One region of the Planococcus sp. BI3 genome, then DNA from elsewhere that is predicted to be linked to it. Evidence: riboswitches for the same ligand, from Rfam matches in the RefSeq annotation. Region 1 holds a riboswitch; each other region holds the start of a gene.
The links. Region 1 has a riboswitch for S-adenosylmethionine ahead of AC1MEO_RS10090 (bifunctional homocysteine S-methyltransferase/methylenetetrahydrofolate reductase). Riboswitches for the same ligand answer to the same signal wherever they lie in the genome.

Region 1 (4,184 bases):
CTCTTCGCCCCCGAAGTCTTCTGGGGAAAGGTCGACGTTTTGGATCATGGTTCCCATGGCTCCGTCGATGATCAATATTCTTTTTTCAAGCTGCTGTTCAATAAGATGTTTGGGCATGGCTGGCATCTCTCTCTTTCTGTTGATCTAGTTGTCTGATGTAATGAATCAATTCCACGGTCATATCGTAACGGACAAATGGCGTGATCAAGTAGATGCCATGGAACAGCTCCGCCGCCGTATCAATCAATTCTTTCGCAATCTGGATGCCTTCTGCGGTTGCGCGCTCTTTGTCTTCACCGCATGCGCGCATGCGTTCCAGTGCATCTTCCGACAGCTTGATGCCCGGCACTTCATTGTGCAGGAACTCTGCACTGCGGATGCTGGTCAACGGCATTACGCCAATAAAGATCGGCGTTTCCAGGTGTTTGGTCGCTTCGTGGATTTCTACGATTTTCTCTTTTGTGTAAACCGGCTGCGAAATGAAATAATCCGCACCGCTTTCAATTTTCTTATCAAGTCTTGCCACTGCCCGGTCCAGTACACGGACATTCGGGTTGAATGCCGCCGCTACCGAGAAGTTGGCTTTTTTCCGCAAAGGCTTGCCGGAAAATGAAATGCCTTCATTGAGCTTTTTGATCAGCTGGATCAATTCCATGCTCGACACGTCATAGACGCTGGTCGCTCCCGGGAAATCACCGACTTTGGTCGGATCGCCCGTCACGGCGAGTATATCATGGATTCCGAGCGCATCGAGCCCCATCAAATGCGATTGCAGGCCAATCAGGTTGCGGTCGCGGCAGGTGATGTGGGCAAGCGCCCGAATGTCTTGCTTATGTTTGAGGATCGATCCCATCGCCATATTGCTGATGCGCGGCGATGCCAGCGAATTGTCCGCCATCGTGATGGCGTCCACCCCGGCATCATTCAAAGCGGCCGAGCCCTCCAGGAATTTGGTGGTATCCAGGTGGCGCGGCGTATCCAACTCCACGATGATGGTCCGTTCCGTTTTAGCTTTTTCATGGAGCGGCTTAACTTCCAGCACTTCCGCTTCACGGATGACAATCGGTTTTCTTTTGGTGACTTCCTTATGGACGATCGGCGGCAAATTGCCGAGATGCTTTTTCACCGCTTCAATATGCTTCGGCGTTGTGCCGCAGCAGCCACCGATCAAACGGACGCCTTCTTCTCTCAATAGCAAAGCAGCGCGTCCGAAATAATCCGCTTCCGATTCATAAACAATCCGGCCATCTTCCACATCCAGCAGGCTGGCGTTCGGATAAGCTGACAGAAATGCTTTTTCAGGCAAGGTGACTTCTTCAAAAGCCTGGATGGTATGGTGCGGGCCAAGACGGCAGTTGACGCCGACAATATCGGCTCCAAGCGCCTCCAGTTGATGCAGGGCATCGTTCAACGACATACCGTTTTGCAGGATGCCCGGCTCATGCATGGACACTTGGGCGATCAATGGCGTGTCAGTCATCCCTTTCAGGTGCTTGACTGTCGCCGCCAACTCTTCGAAATCGTAATAGGTTTCCAAAAGCAGGCCGTCCGGATCACCCGACAGCAGATGGTTTGCCTGCTGGTCGACCATCGCAATGATTTCCTGCAATGTGGCGTCGCTTTTACGGATTCCCCGGATTCCGCCGATGGTTCCGAACACAAATTGCCCGCCTGGTGCCGCCGCCCGTTTAGCGATTCCAATAGCCGCTCTGTTGATATCCGCGACCTGTTCTTCCAATCCGTAACGGGCCAGTTTTGCCGCATTTGCTCCATATGTGTTGGTCTGGATGATATCGGCTCCCGCTTTGATGTAATCCTGGTGGATCTTCTCGATCACTTCCGGACGCTGCAGATTCAACTCCTCGTTGCAATACTCAATGCCGTACGAATACAGCAAGGTTCCCATGGCACCGTCCGCCGTCAAAATCCGATTTTTTAATTCGTCTAATAAACCCATCTGCTCAACCTCCCATATATACAAAAAAAGCCTTCATGAAAAAGAAGGCTTTACGATATCAAACTCGTTCCTTTTCATCTGTCAGACAATTGCTTGCCTGCTGGATTTAGCACCTGACCTTTCGGCTGGTTGCTGAAGCTTCATCGGGCCAGTCCCTCAACTTCTCTTGATAAGAATTCACTATTCAGTTTTAAGTATTCTAGATATGGTACCTGTATCTAGGGAACAGGTCAACCCAATCTGTCGAAAAACAATGAAATTTCTGTGATTTTTTTCACAATGTATCATTCAGACCTAAAAACAGCTGTCGAATAACAGCTCAGCGACTTCCGGCAATGCTCCTGCGAAGAAAGTTAATTGCGGGGATTTAGTGTTGCCTCATCAGGATTGAGCGATTCCACTTGGCTCCACTTTAGCTTCAACTTCCAGAACTGCTACATATTTCGCAATGGTTTCATAATGAGTCTTTTTTGAAAAGCGCTGATAGTCGGCAATGATGTAGAATTCTTTTTTTGCACGTGTCACTGCAACATTGAGCAGATTGGGTTTTGCGCAGGACCATTGAGCAGCTCCGTCACTGTCTGCATCTGTCCCCGCTACAAAATAAACGATTTCTGCTTCTTTTCCTTGGAAAGTATGGACCGTTCCGATGGATTTATTGGTCCAGTCGGTGATTTTTTTGGGATCAATCGCCAATGATTGCAATTTTTTGCGGACAGCCGCTTGCAAGCCTGCTTTAACCGCAGTGAACGGTGTAATAACAAAGACATCAGGCTCTTTGCTTTCTGCTGACCAGTGTTTGGCAATCAATTCGGCAATCAAGTCTCCCTGCTCTCTGACGTATTGGCGATTCACAGCCTTACCTGCACAGTTATACCAGGCAACTTTTCCGGTTCTTTCATCAGCCAAGACCATTTTCCCTTCATAAGCGATTTCATTGGCGATCGAGAACATCGGATCCAGGCAACGGCGATGCACCCATAGCGGTGTTCCGATCCATTCTCCGCCCATCTTCCAGGTACCTCTCGGATTTGCTCGATCTGCTAAACTTTGAACAGAAGCACTAATACCGATAAAATCTTCCTCCAACTGATAATGTTTGCGAATATCCGTTAAAATCGTCTGATCTATTGTCACCACCGGCTCAATTTGAATCGGATCTCCGACCACTATGGCTTTTCGTGATCTCCACAAAGCACCCGCTGCCTGTTGGGGACTCGCCTGCCCCGCTTCATCAATGAATAGGTATTGAATAAAATCTTTGTCTATTCCACGATACATCGATGAAAAGCTTGCGAAAGTCGTACTCACGACCGGTGTGATCAAATGAATGACGTTCCACATATTTTTGAGGTAACGGACGTGATCTTCATCATTCAGATTCAATTTATCCCGCGACATCAATAGGCGCAATGCAACGGTTACCGTTTCTTTATTGAATGCCAGAAATAGCTTATGCAGTTCCATTGCTTTCAAGAACAATAAGCCGCGTTCGAAATTCAGCTCATCCGTCAGCCAAATTGTCTCCCGCTGGCGTTTTTCATAAGCTTCTGTATGGTTCTGCCAATATTCTGCAGTTGGCAGAACCAGTCTCTGCTTATCATAATCTGCCAGTTTCTTGAGAAAGGATTGCTGCCGTTCTTCAAGCTGCTGTTGTTCCCCTTGCAATTCCTTTTGCTGTTGTTGAATCGTGAATTGTCTAGAATGCAGTATTTTTAATTCATTGAGGCATTCAGCTAGCTCTTTTTTGATCTCATCTTTTTTCACGTCTTTTTTGCCGAGCACCTTTTGGAAAAGCGGAAGATTGGGAGAAACCGCCAACTCACTTTCCGTCAGCTCCCGTTTGATTTCCAATTGCTTAATGTTTTCTGCTGCAGTAAGTTCTTCATGCTTGTTTTCATCAAACTTCGCTTTGAGCTCCAACACTCTCTTTTGAGTTGTTTCAAATTGGTTGAACTGCTCAGCCACTTCTTGCAACTTCGCCTTTTTTTCTTCAATTGACGCATGCAGATCCTTGAATTCTTTTACCGCCTGTTGCCAGTCTTTCGCGCTGCTTTCAGCGGCAGTCTTCTGCAGTTGGCTGATCAGTCTGTCCGAATCGTCCTTCGATCCCATGAGCGCTTTACTGAAATCAGAAATATTTTTTCCTTTGCCAAGCGCTCCCGAGAACAGTCCCCAAGCTCCCTCATCTTTACCCAGCATTTTTTCGGCAGTCTCCGGAAAAAAT
Region 2 (4,184 bases), 1.1 Mb from region 1:
CAATCCGGCAAATAGATGATCCTGGATCAGGTTCAGGGCTTCGATCATTTTTGAGTGTCCGACCGCAAATCCAATGCGCCAGCCGGCCATATTATAGGTTTTCGATAAAGTATACATCTCGATGCCGACTTCTTTGGCGCCTTCGGATTGCAGGAAGCTCACCGGTTTTTTCCCTTCGAAGCCGACAGCTCCATAAGCGAAATCATGGACGACGGCAATGCCGTTGTCTTTTGCAAAAGCGACGGTCTCATCAAAGAAGTCTCCATTCGCCACTGCGCCTGTCGGGTTGTTCGGGTAGTTTAAATACATCAGCTTGGCACCTGAGCGGACGGATTCGGGCAACTTGCTATAATCCGGCAAATAGCCGTTTTCAGGATCTAGCCGCATCAGCTCATAGTCGATGTCGGCGAGTGGGGCCCCGGACAGGTAATCGGGATAGCCAGGGTCCGGCAAAAGCAGCAGGTCCCCGGGATTCAGCAGCGCCAATGGCAATTCAACAAGCCCGATTTTTGTTCCAGCCAGGATGGCGACTTCAAGATCGGGGTCGATGTCCACGCCGTATTCGCGTTTGTAGAAATCCACTGCAGCGTGGCGCAGCTCAGCAATGCCGCGGAACGGCGAATACTTATGTGTTTTTGGATCAGCCGCTGCGGTTTGCAGTGCCTTGATGATATGGTCGGGCGTCGGCTGGTCAGGATTGCCCTGGCCAAGGTTGATGACGTCGCGTCCTTCGGCGATGGCTTTACTTGTTTTAGCGACCAATGAAGCAAAAAATTGGGTAGGCAGGTTTTGCAGGCGATTTGAAAATTCCATATAATTCTCCTTGTTTTCGAAATAATTGCACATCTACCCCAAATCTTATAGAGTTGAAGGTAACTTGTCTAGTGGAGGAGAAACATATGAAAATTGCATGCGTTCAGATGGATATCGCTTTTGGAGAGCCGGAACTGAATTATCAGCGAGTCATGGACTATTTAAGAGAAGCAGCCGATGGTGGAGCGGAAACGATCGTCCTGCCCGAAATGTGGAATACGGGATACGCATTGACGGAGCTGGGCACACTTGCAGACAGCTCGAACCGGACCGTGGAGTTGCTGAAGAGTTTTGCAAAAGAACACAAGGTCAATATTGTCGGCGGATCTGTTTCAACGAAAAAAAAGGGTGGTTTCTATAACACGATGTATGTCGTCGATAAAAGCGGCAAGCTTGTTTCAGAATATGATAAAGCGCACCGCTTCGGTTTGATGGACGAGCATATCCACCTTGAAGAAGGCGAATCACTGGGCACATTCGAGTTGGAAAATACCGTTTACGGCGGAGTCATCTGCTATGATATCCGTTTCCCTGAATGGATCCGCGCGCAGGCGCTAAACGGGGCAAAACTTATTTTTGTATCAGCCGAATGGCCGGAAGCACGAATTGACCATTGGCGCATCCTGTTGCAGGCGCGCGCGATCGAGAACCAATGCTTTATTGTGGCAGTGAACCGCATCGGCAGCGATCCGAACAATGAATTCGGCGGCAGCACGATGGCAATTGCACCGTGGGGAGAAGTTCGCCTCGACATGAAGAAAGACGAAGGCGTCGCTTACGTCGATATCGATTTGGCTGAAGTGGAGGAAGTCCGGAAGCGGATTCCGGTTTTTGAAGACCGCCGTGAGAAATTGTATGAAAAGTTCAAAAAGTAGATTGACACTCTGCACGAATGTCTGTAACATAAAATTCAATCAAATAACGTAAACTTATCAAGAGAGACCGAGGGGTAGGCCCTATGACGTCCGGCAACCCCCGACTGGGAAGGTGCCAAGTCCTGCGGAATGTGAAAACGTTCCGGAAGATAAGTCGAGAACTTAAAATTTTCGATGCCTCTTTCTTGATGAAAGAGGCATCTTTTTATTGCCGGGAGGACGCTATGATCCAGATTGAGAAATTGACGAAGACTTACACAACTAAGCATGGCACAGTCACCGGAGTGGACAATGTTTCACTGGAAATTGGCAAAGGCGAAATTTTTGGCATTGTCGGCTATTCCGGTGCCGGAAAAAGTTCCTTGATCCGATGCATTAACCTGCTGGAACGGCCGACCTCTGGCAGCGTTACAGTAGATGGCAAAGATCTGACCCAACTGAATGGAGACCAGCTGCGAAAAGCCCGTTTGAAGATCGGCATGATTTTCCAGCATTTTTATCTGATCAGCCAAAAGACAGTTTACGACAATATCGCTTTTGCACTTCGCGCAGCAGGAACACCACCCAAAAGCATCAAAAGCCGTGTAGAAGAGCTGCTGGAAATGGTCGGCTTATCTGACAAGCGGGATGTTTATCCGGCACAGTTGAGCGGTGGCCAAAAGCAGCGCGTCGGCATTGCGCGGGCACTGGCGAACAATCCGGCCGTGCTGCTGTGCGATGAAGCCACATCTGCACTTGATCCCAATACGACGTTGTCCATTTTGCGTCTATTGAAAGACATCAACCGTAAATTGAATATCACCATTGTCCTCATCACGCATGAAATGAATGTCGTCAAGGAAATCTGTGACCGCATGGCCGTCATGCAAGGGGGACGCGTCATCGAAGAAGGGCAGGTCTATGATATTTTTGCCGATCCCCAAAAAGAATTGACCAAGGAATTCATTTCCAGTGTTGTATCGTTCAATGTTCCAGAGCATATCCTGAGCGAATTTACGGGTACGCTGGTGAAGGTGCTGTTCAAAGGCGGTGTGGCTGGAGAAGGTGTGATTTCCGATATGCTGCAGAATTATCCGGTCAAAGGAAACTTTTTGCATGGAGCGATTGAGTATATTCAGGAACAGCCTCTTGGCATTTTCATCATGGAGTTGAAAGGTGCTTCTACCGCGGTTATGGACGCATTAAAGTATATGGAAAGCAGATCAGCAATTGTGGAGGTGATTCCGAATGGGCATTGAATGGGGACGGATTATTGAATTGTGGCCGGAAATACAGACTGCTTTTTTTCAGACATTGACGATGATCGGCATTTCATTGGGTGTGGCGCTGATTGTTGGCCTGCCATTGGGGATCCTGTTATTCATTACAGACCGCGGCTTGTTCCTCGAAAATCGGCCGGTCAATGCGGTGGTCGGTTTTGTTGTCAACATCGTGCGTTCCATTCCATTTATCATTCTATTGGTGGCACTCATCCCATTGACGAAATTCATTACAGGAACGACAATCGGTCCGATTGCGGCAAGTGTTTCTTTATCGGTTGCAGCGATTCCTTTTTTCGCACGGATTGTGGAAAACTCACTCCGTGAAATCGACAAAGGAGTCATCGAAGCAGCGATTGCAGTGGGCGCTACACCGTGGATGATCATTAAAGATGTTCTGCTTCCTGAAGCGAAAGCGAGCATTATCCAGGGTGTTACATTGACCATCATCAGCCTGGTTGCCTATTCGGCCATGGCTGGCGTTGTGGGAGGCGGAGGCATTGGAGATTTAGCCATCCGCTTCGGTTATTACCGGTACGACAATACCATTATGGTTGTCACAGTCGTCATTTTGATTGTGCTGGTCCAATTGATTCAACAGGCAGGAGATTACACAGCGAAAGCCATCGATAAACGATAAGGGGAGAATGACATGAAAAAATTAGGATTAGTATTGGCAGCGAGTGCATTGGTTTTGGCAGCATGCGGCGGCGGAGAAGAAAGCGACTCTGCAGGAACGACAGAAGAAGCTTCGAAAGAGATTAAATTAGGGGCAACCGCAGGACCATACAGCGACATGCTGAGCAAGGCAATCGTACCTGGCCTGGAGGAAAAAGGCTATACAGTGGAACTGGTGGAATTCAGCGATTACATTCAGCCGAACGTAGCGCTTGATGGCGGAGATATCGATGCCAACCTGTTTCAGCACACGATTTACCTGGAAAACTTCGAAAAAGAGAACAGCATGGACCTTTCTGCATTGATCACTGTGCCGACAGCGCCTATGGGCATCTATTCAAACCAATACGATTCATTGGAAGCAGTGGAAGATGGAGCGACCATCGCGATTCCGAACGATCCGGTAAATGGTGCACGTGCCCTTTTGATGCTTCAGGATGAAGGCTTGGTTGAAATGGATCCGGAAGCGGAAGTTCTGCAGGCTTCGGAAAGAGATGTCGTAACGAATACGAAAAACCTGGAGTTCCAGCCAATTGAAGCGGGCCAGTTGCCGCGTGCA
Region 3 (4,184 bases), 1.8 Mb from region 1:
TGGCCGAGACGGGCGCCTAAAGTTTTGATGCCCTGGATCAATAGGTAGGAGTCCTGTGCGCCCAATACCGAACCGAATGTGTTTTGAATAAAGCCGAGGCGGTTTCCAAGCTCGTCGTCTTTTGTGACGGCAAGACCTGCCACAACATCGCTATGTCCCGACAGGAATTTCGTCGCGCTGTGAAGGACGATGTCCGCGCCGAGCGCCAAAGGGTTCTGGTAAAGCGGCGTCATGAATGTATTGTCGACGAAAGTCAGACAGCCATTGGCTTTCGCCAGTTTTGCTGCAATCTCGATATCTGTAATGTTCATTGTCGGATTCGAAGGTGTTTCCAAGTAGACCACTTTTGTATTCGGCTGGATTGCATTGGCCATTTCATTCAAGTCGGTCATATTGACGAAAGTGTATTCGATATTGAATTTATCCAAAACCTCTGTGATGAAACGGTAAGTTCCTCCGTAGACATCTTCTGACACCAAAACATGGTCGCCTGAAGACAAGAGCATGAAAGCGGAAGAGATGGCGGCCATCCCTGATGAAAAGGCGAATCCACGTTTGCCGCCTTCCAAATTAGCGATGGTTTCCTCTAATGCCAGGCGCGTTGGATTTCCAGAGCGGCTGTATTCAAAGGGCCCGAATGAATCCAGGCTTTTCTGGTGGAATGTTGAGGATAAGTAAATGGGTACGTTGACAGCCCCCGTCAATGGATCAACTCCGGTAGAGTGAATAAACTTGGTTTCTATGCGATCAGTCATATTCAACAACCTCCTTCTTCAATTTCGAAAATGCTTGTGTCAAATCAGCGATTAAATCTTCAGCGAGTTCAACACCGACCGAGAATCGCAATAGCCGGTTGCAGACGCCGCGTTTGGTGCGTTCTTCAAAGGGAATATCTGCGTGGGTCTGGGTGGCAGGGTAAGTGATGAAGCTTTCGACTCCGCCTAAGCTCTCGGCAAAGGTGATGAGCTCGATATTTTCCAGGAAAGGCCCGACCCATTCCTCTTCTTGCAGACGGAACGACAACATGCCGCCTTTTCCTGGATACAAAACGTCCGAAATCTCTGATTGCTGCAACAGGAATTCTGCGATGGCTTTTGCATTCGCTTCATGCTGCCGCATGCGAAGCGGCAGGGTTTTTAATCCACGTACCAATAACCAGGAGTCGAAAGGTGACAATACGGCACCCACCGAGTTATGGAAGAATGACAGCCTTTCACAGATGCTTTCACCTTTTGCGGCAACCAGTCCGGCAAGCACATCGTTGTGTCCGCCGATGTATTTAGTGGCGCTGTGGATAACGATATCTGCTCCCAGTTCGATTGGCTGCTGGAAGAACGGCGTCAAGAATGTATTATCGACAATCAATAAAAGGTTATGCTTTTTTGCTAATGCCGCATAAGCGATAAGATCAATTTCCTGCATGAGCGGATTGGTCGGCGTTTCAATAAAGAGCGCCCGTGTATTCAATGTTATTTTTTCTTCTGTATCCTGTACATCTTTGAATTCGGCATATTTGGGGTGGATATTATAGGCGGATGCGAAATGGTCCAGCAGGCGATAGGTTCCGCCATAAATATCTTCCGGCACCAATATTTCGTCGCCTGGACGGAACAGCGACAAAACCAGTTGGATGGCAGCCATTCCAGAGCTGCAGGCAAATGCGGCATCTGCACCTTCCAGTTCTGCAAAGCCTTCTTCAAGGACGGAACGTGTCGGGTTTTTTGTTCGGGTGTAATCGTAGCCGGTCGATTGCCCAAGTCCCTGATGCTCATAGGCCGTTGATAAGTAGATGGGCGGGTTTACCGCTCCTGTAGCAGCGTCGCTGCGATTGCCTATTTGAACCAATAAAGTTTCCAAGCTATGTTTTGTCATTCCACTCATCCTCTCAACAATAAAACAGGGGCTTTTCTTCAATAAAGAAGAAAGCCCCTGACTAGAAACGCATTCTTCTCATCTGTTAGGCGCAGCCTATTGGAATTAGCACCGTGTCGTCAGACTGGTTGCTGAGACTTCACAGGGCCAAATCCCTCCGTCTCTCTAGATAAGAAATATCTTATTAAGTTTAGGTTCTAAGTTAATCTTGTTTCTGTTTCGATGTTTCTAATCTTAAATCATTTAACAGAGGAAAGCAAGGGGTGAATTTTAAATAGTTGAAATAGAAAGAAAACATAAGGCGTATTGATGAATTTGTATTTGTGCATCAGTGATGGGCATTTGCGCTTTTCTTTGTCTAGGCTCCAGCGCCTAGCTCTTCGGGTCATAAGTCAACCCAGCGGCGCGGCAAAAAACGCCACTCTGCTGTTCTGCCTTATGCCTTTCAGAGCTGAACAGGCGCTTGCGCTTTTCGTGTTGTCCAGCTCCAGCGATCAGACCCTCGGGATCATAAGTCCCGTTGGCTGTCGGGTCTAAGACGATCGCTTGCGCTTTTCTTATTGTCCAGCTCCAGCGCCTAGCTCTTCGGATCATAAGTCAACCCAGCGGCGTGGCAAAAAACGCCACTCTGCTGTTCTGCCTTATGCCTTTCAGAGCTGAACAGGCGCTTCCGCTTTTCTTTGATGAGCAGAAAAAAGGAAGTTTTTATGAAACATCGCTACAATGGAAAGGATAGGAGTGGAAGTAGACATGGCAATTAAGAAATTCGAAAATATACCATTGGCTGTGCTAGATTTGGCACCAATTAATGAAGGTTCAGAAACCGCACAGGCCTTTAAGAATAGCGTGGAGTTGGCACAGCATGTAGAGAAGTTAGGGTTCAACCGTTACTGGTTGGCTGAGCATCATAATATGCCGGGCATCGGCAGCTCGGCGACATCGGTTCTTATCGGCCACATTGCAGGCGCGACAGAGTCCATTCGTGTAGGTTCTGGCGGCATCATGCTGCCGAACCATTCACCGCTTGTTATCGCTGAACAATTTGGTACGCTCGAAACCATTTATCCGGGACGCATTGATTTAGGATTAGGCCGTGCACCAGGCAGTGATCAGGCAACCGCCCATGCGCTGCGACGAAACTTGCAGAGCAGTGGAGATGATTTCCCGCAGCAGGTGGCAGAGCTGGAAAATTACTTCTCGGAAAATCCGGTCGGGCGTGTACGGGCTTATCCCGGCACCAACCTGAAGATTCCGCTTTGGCTATTAGGATCAAGTGGATTCAGTGCTCAGCTTGCGGCACTCAAAGGTCTGCCATTTTCTTTCGCCAGCCATTTTGCGCCGGATTACATGATGCAGGCGCTTCAATTGTATCATCAGAACTTCAAACCGTCTCCGGCTTTGGCAGCGCCTTACGCGATGCTGGGCGTCAATATCATTGTGGCAGAAACACAGGAGCGCGCTGAATGGCTTGCGACTTCTTCTCAGCAGCAGATGTTTTCGTTGATGAGAGGAGAGCCGACGACCTTCCAGGCACCGATTGATGTTCTCGAGGAGGTTTGGACGGATCGTGAAATTGCGATTTTCCGTGACAAGTTGGATTCTGAATCTATGATTGTCGGCACACCTGATGTCGTCAAACAAAAACTGAAAAACTTCATCCAAAAAACGAGAGCCAACGAAGTCATCGTCAACTCGCCGATCTTCCATCAGGAAGATCGCCTGCGGTCGTATGATTACGTGGCAGAAATGATGGACTAAGCAAAAACCCCGTTCTGTGAACGGGGTTTTGTTGCATAAAAAATCACCTCCCCAATAAGGAGAGGTGATCATCCGGCGTCAGTGAAGGTCTTTCGCCTTGTCTTCTTCACGCTGCCGCTCTTTTGGAATCTCGTCTTCTTCATAGGCTGCATAATCAGGTGAACCTTCGCCAATCATATTCAGAACCGCATTGAAATCGTCATCTAAACGACGTTCAGCTTCTCGTGGATCGAGTACTTTGCGTTCCATTATGAACAACCTCCTTGTTTCATAATCAGCAGCCATATGACAATGAAGGCGGAGTCCTATCTCACTTACAGTATACAGATTATTCTGTTAAATAGAAAGGGAAGTAGCTTAGGATTTTACTGGTCTATTTCGAAGAAATCCATAAGAAAAAGACCATCAGCAATCGGGAATTCCGGCAGGTTGCTGGAATCGGTTCACTGTGGATTGCTTTGAAATTTTTAGTGGGCACAAAAATGTCCCATCAAGGCAGTTTTAAAGACGGCCACTCCGACATTCTGGAAGCATTTTAGCGCGCAGACAGTATT

Region 2: another riboswitch for S-adenosylmethionine. It lies ahead of AC1MEO_RS15705 (methionine ABC transporter ATP-binding protein); the one in region 1 lies ahead of AC1MEO_RS10090 (bifunctional homocysteine S-methyltransferase/methylenetetrahydrofolate reductase).
Region 3: another riboswitch for S-adenosylmethionine. It lies ahead of AC1MEO_RS18680 (methionine biosynthesis PLP-dependent protein); the one in region 1 lies ahead of AC1MEO_RS10090 (bifunctional homocysteine S-methyltransferase/methylenetetrahydrofolate reductase).

What each region holds. Positions count from the first base shown of each region.
Region 1 covers NZ_CM155266.1:2,027,271-2,031,454, forward strand. Annotated here, with positions in the region: gene metH (methionine synthase) at 1-117, opposite strand, end outside; gene AC1MEO_RS10090 (bifunctional homocysteine S-methyltransferase/methylenetetrahydrofolate reductase) at 98-1,957, opposite strand; SAM riboswitch class I at 2,029-2,133, opposite strand; gene AC1MEO_RS10095 (DEAD/DEAH box helicase) at 2,339-4,184, opposite strand, start outside.
Region 2 covers NZ_CM155266.1:3,134,871-3,139,054, forward strand. Annotated here, with positions in the region: gene AC1MEO_RS15695 (aminotransferase class I/II-fold pyridoxal phosphate-dependent enzyme) at 1-813, opposite strand, end outside; gene AC1MEO_RS15700 (carbon-nitrogen family hydrolase) at 900-1,688, shown strand; SAM riboswitch class I at 1,740-1,844, shown strand; gene AC1MEO_RS15705 (methionine ABC transporter ATP-binding protein) at 1,913-2,926, shown strand; gene AC1MEO_RS15710 (methionine ABC transporter permease) at 2,916-3,587, shown strand; gene AC1MEO_RS15715 (MetQ/NlpA family ABC transporter substrate-binding protein) at 3,600-4,184, shown strand, end outside.
Region 3 covers NZ_CM155266.1:3,800,424-3,804,607, forward strand. Annotated here, with positions in the region: gene AC1MEO_RS18675 (aminotransferase class I/II-fold pyridoxal phosphate-dependent enzyme) at 1-755, opposite strand, end outside; gene AC1MEO_RS18680 (methionine biosynthesis PLP-dependent protein) at 748-1,872, opposite strand; SAM riboswitch class I at 1,948-2,048, opposite strand; gene AC1MEO_RS18685 (LLM class flavin-dependent oxidoreductase) at 2,623-3,630, shown strand; gene AC1MEO_RS18690 (hypothetical protein) at 3,709-3,879, opposite strand.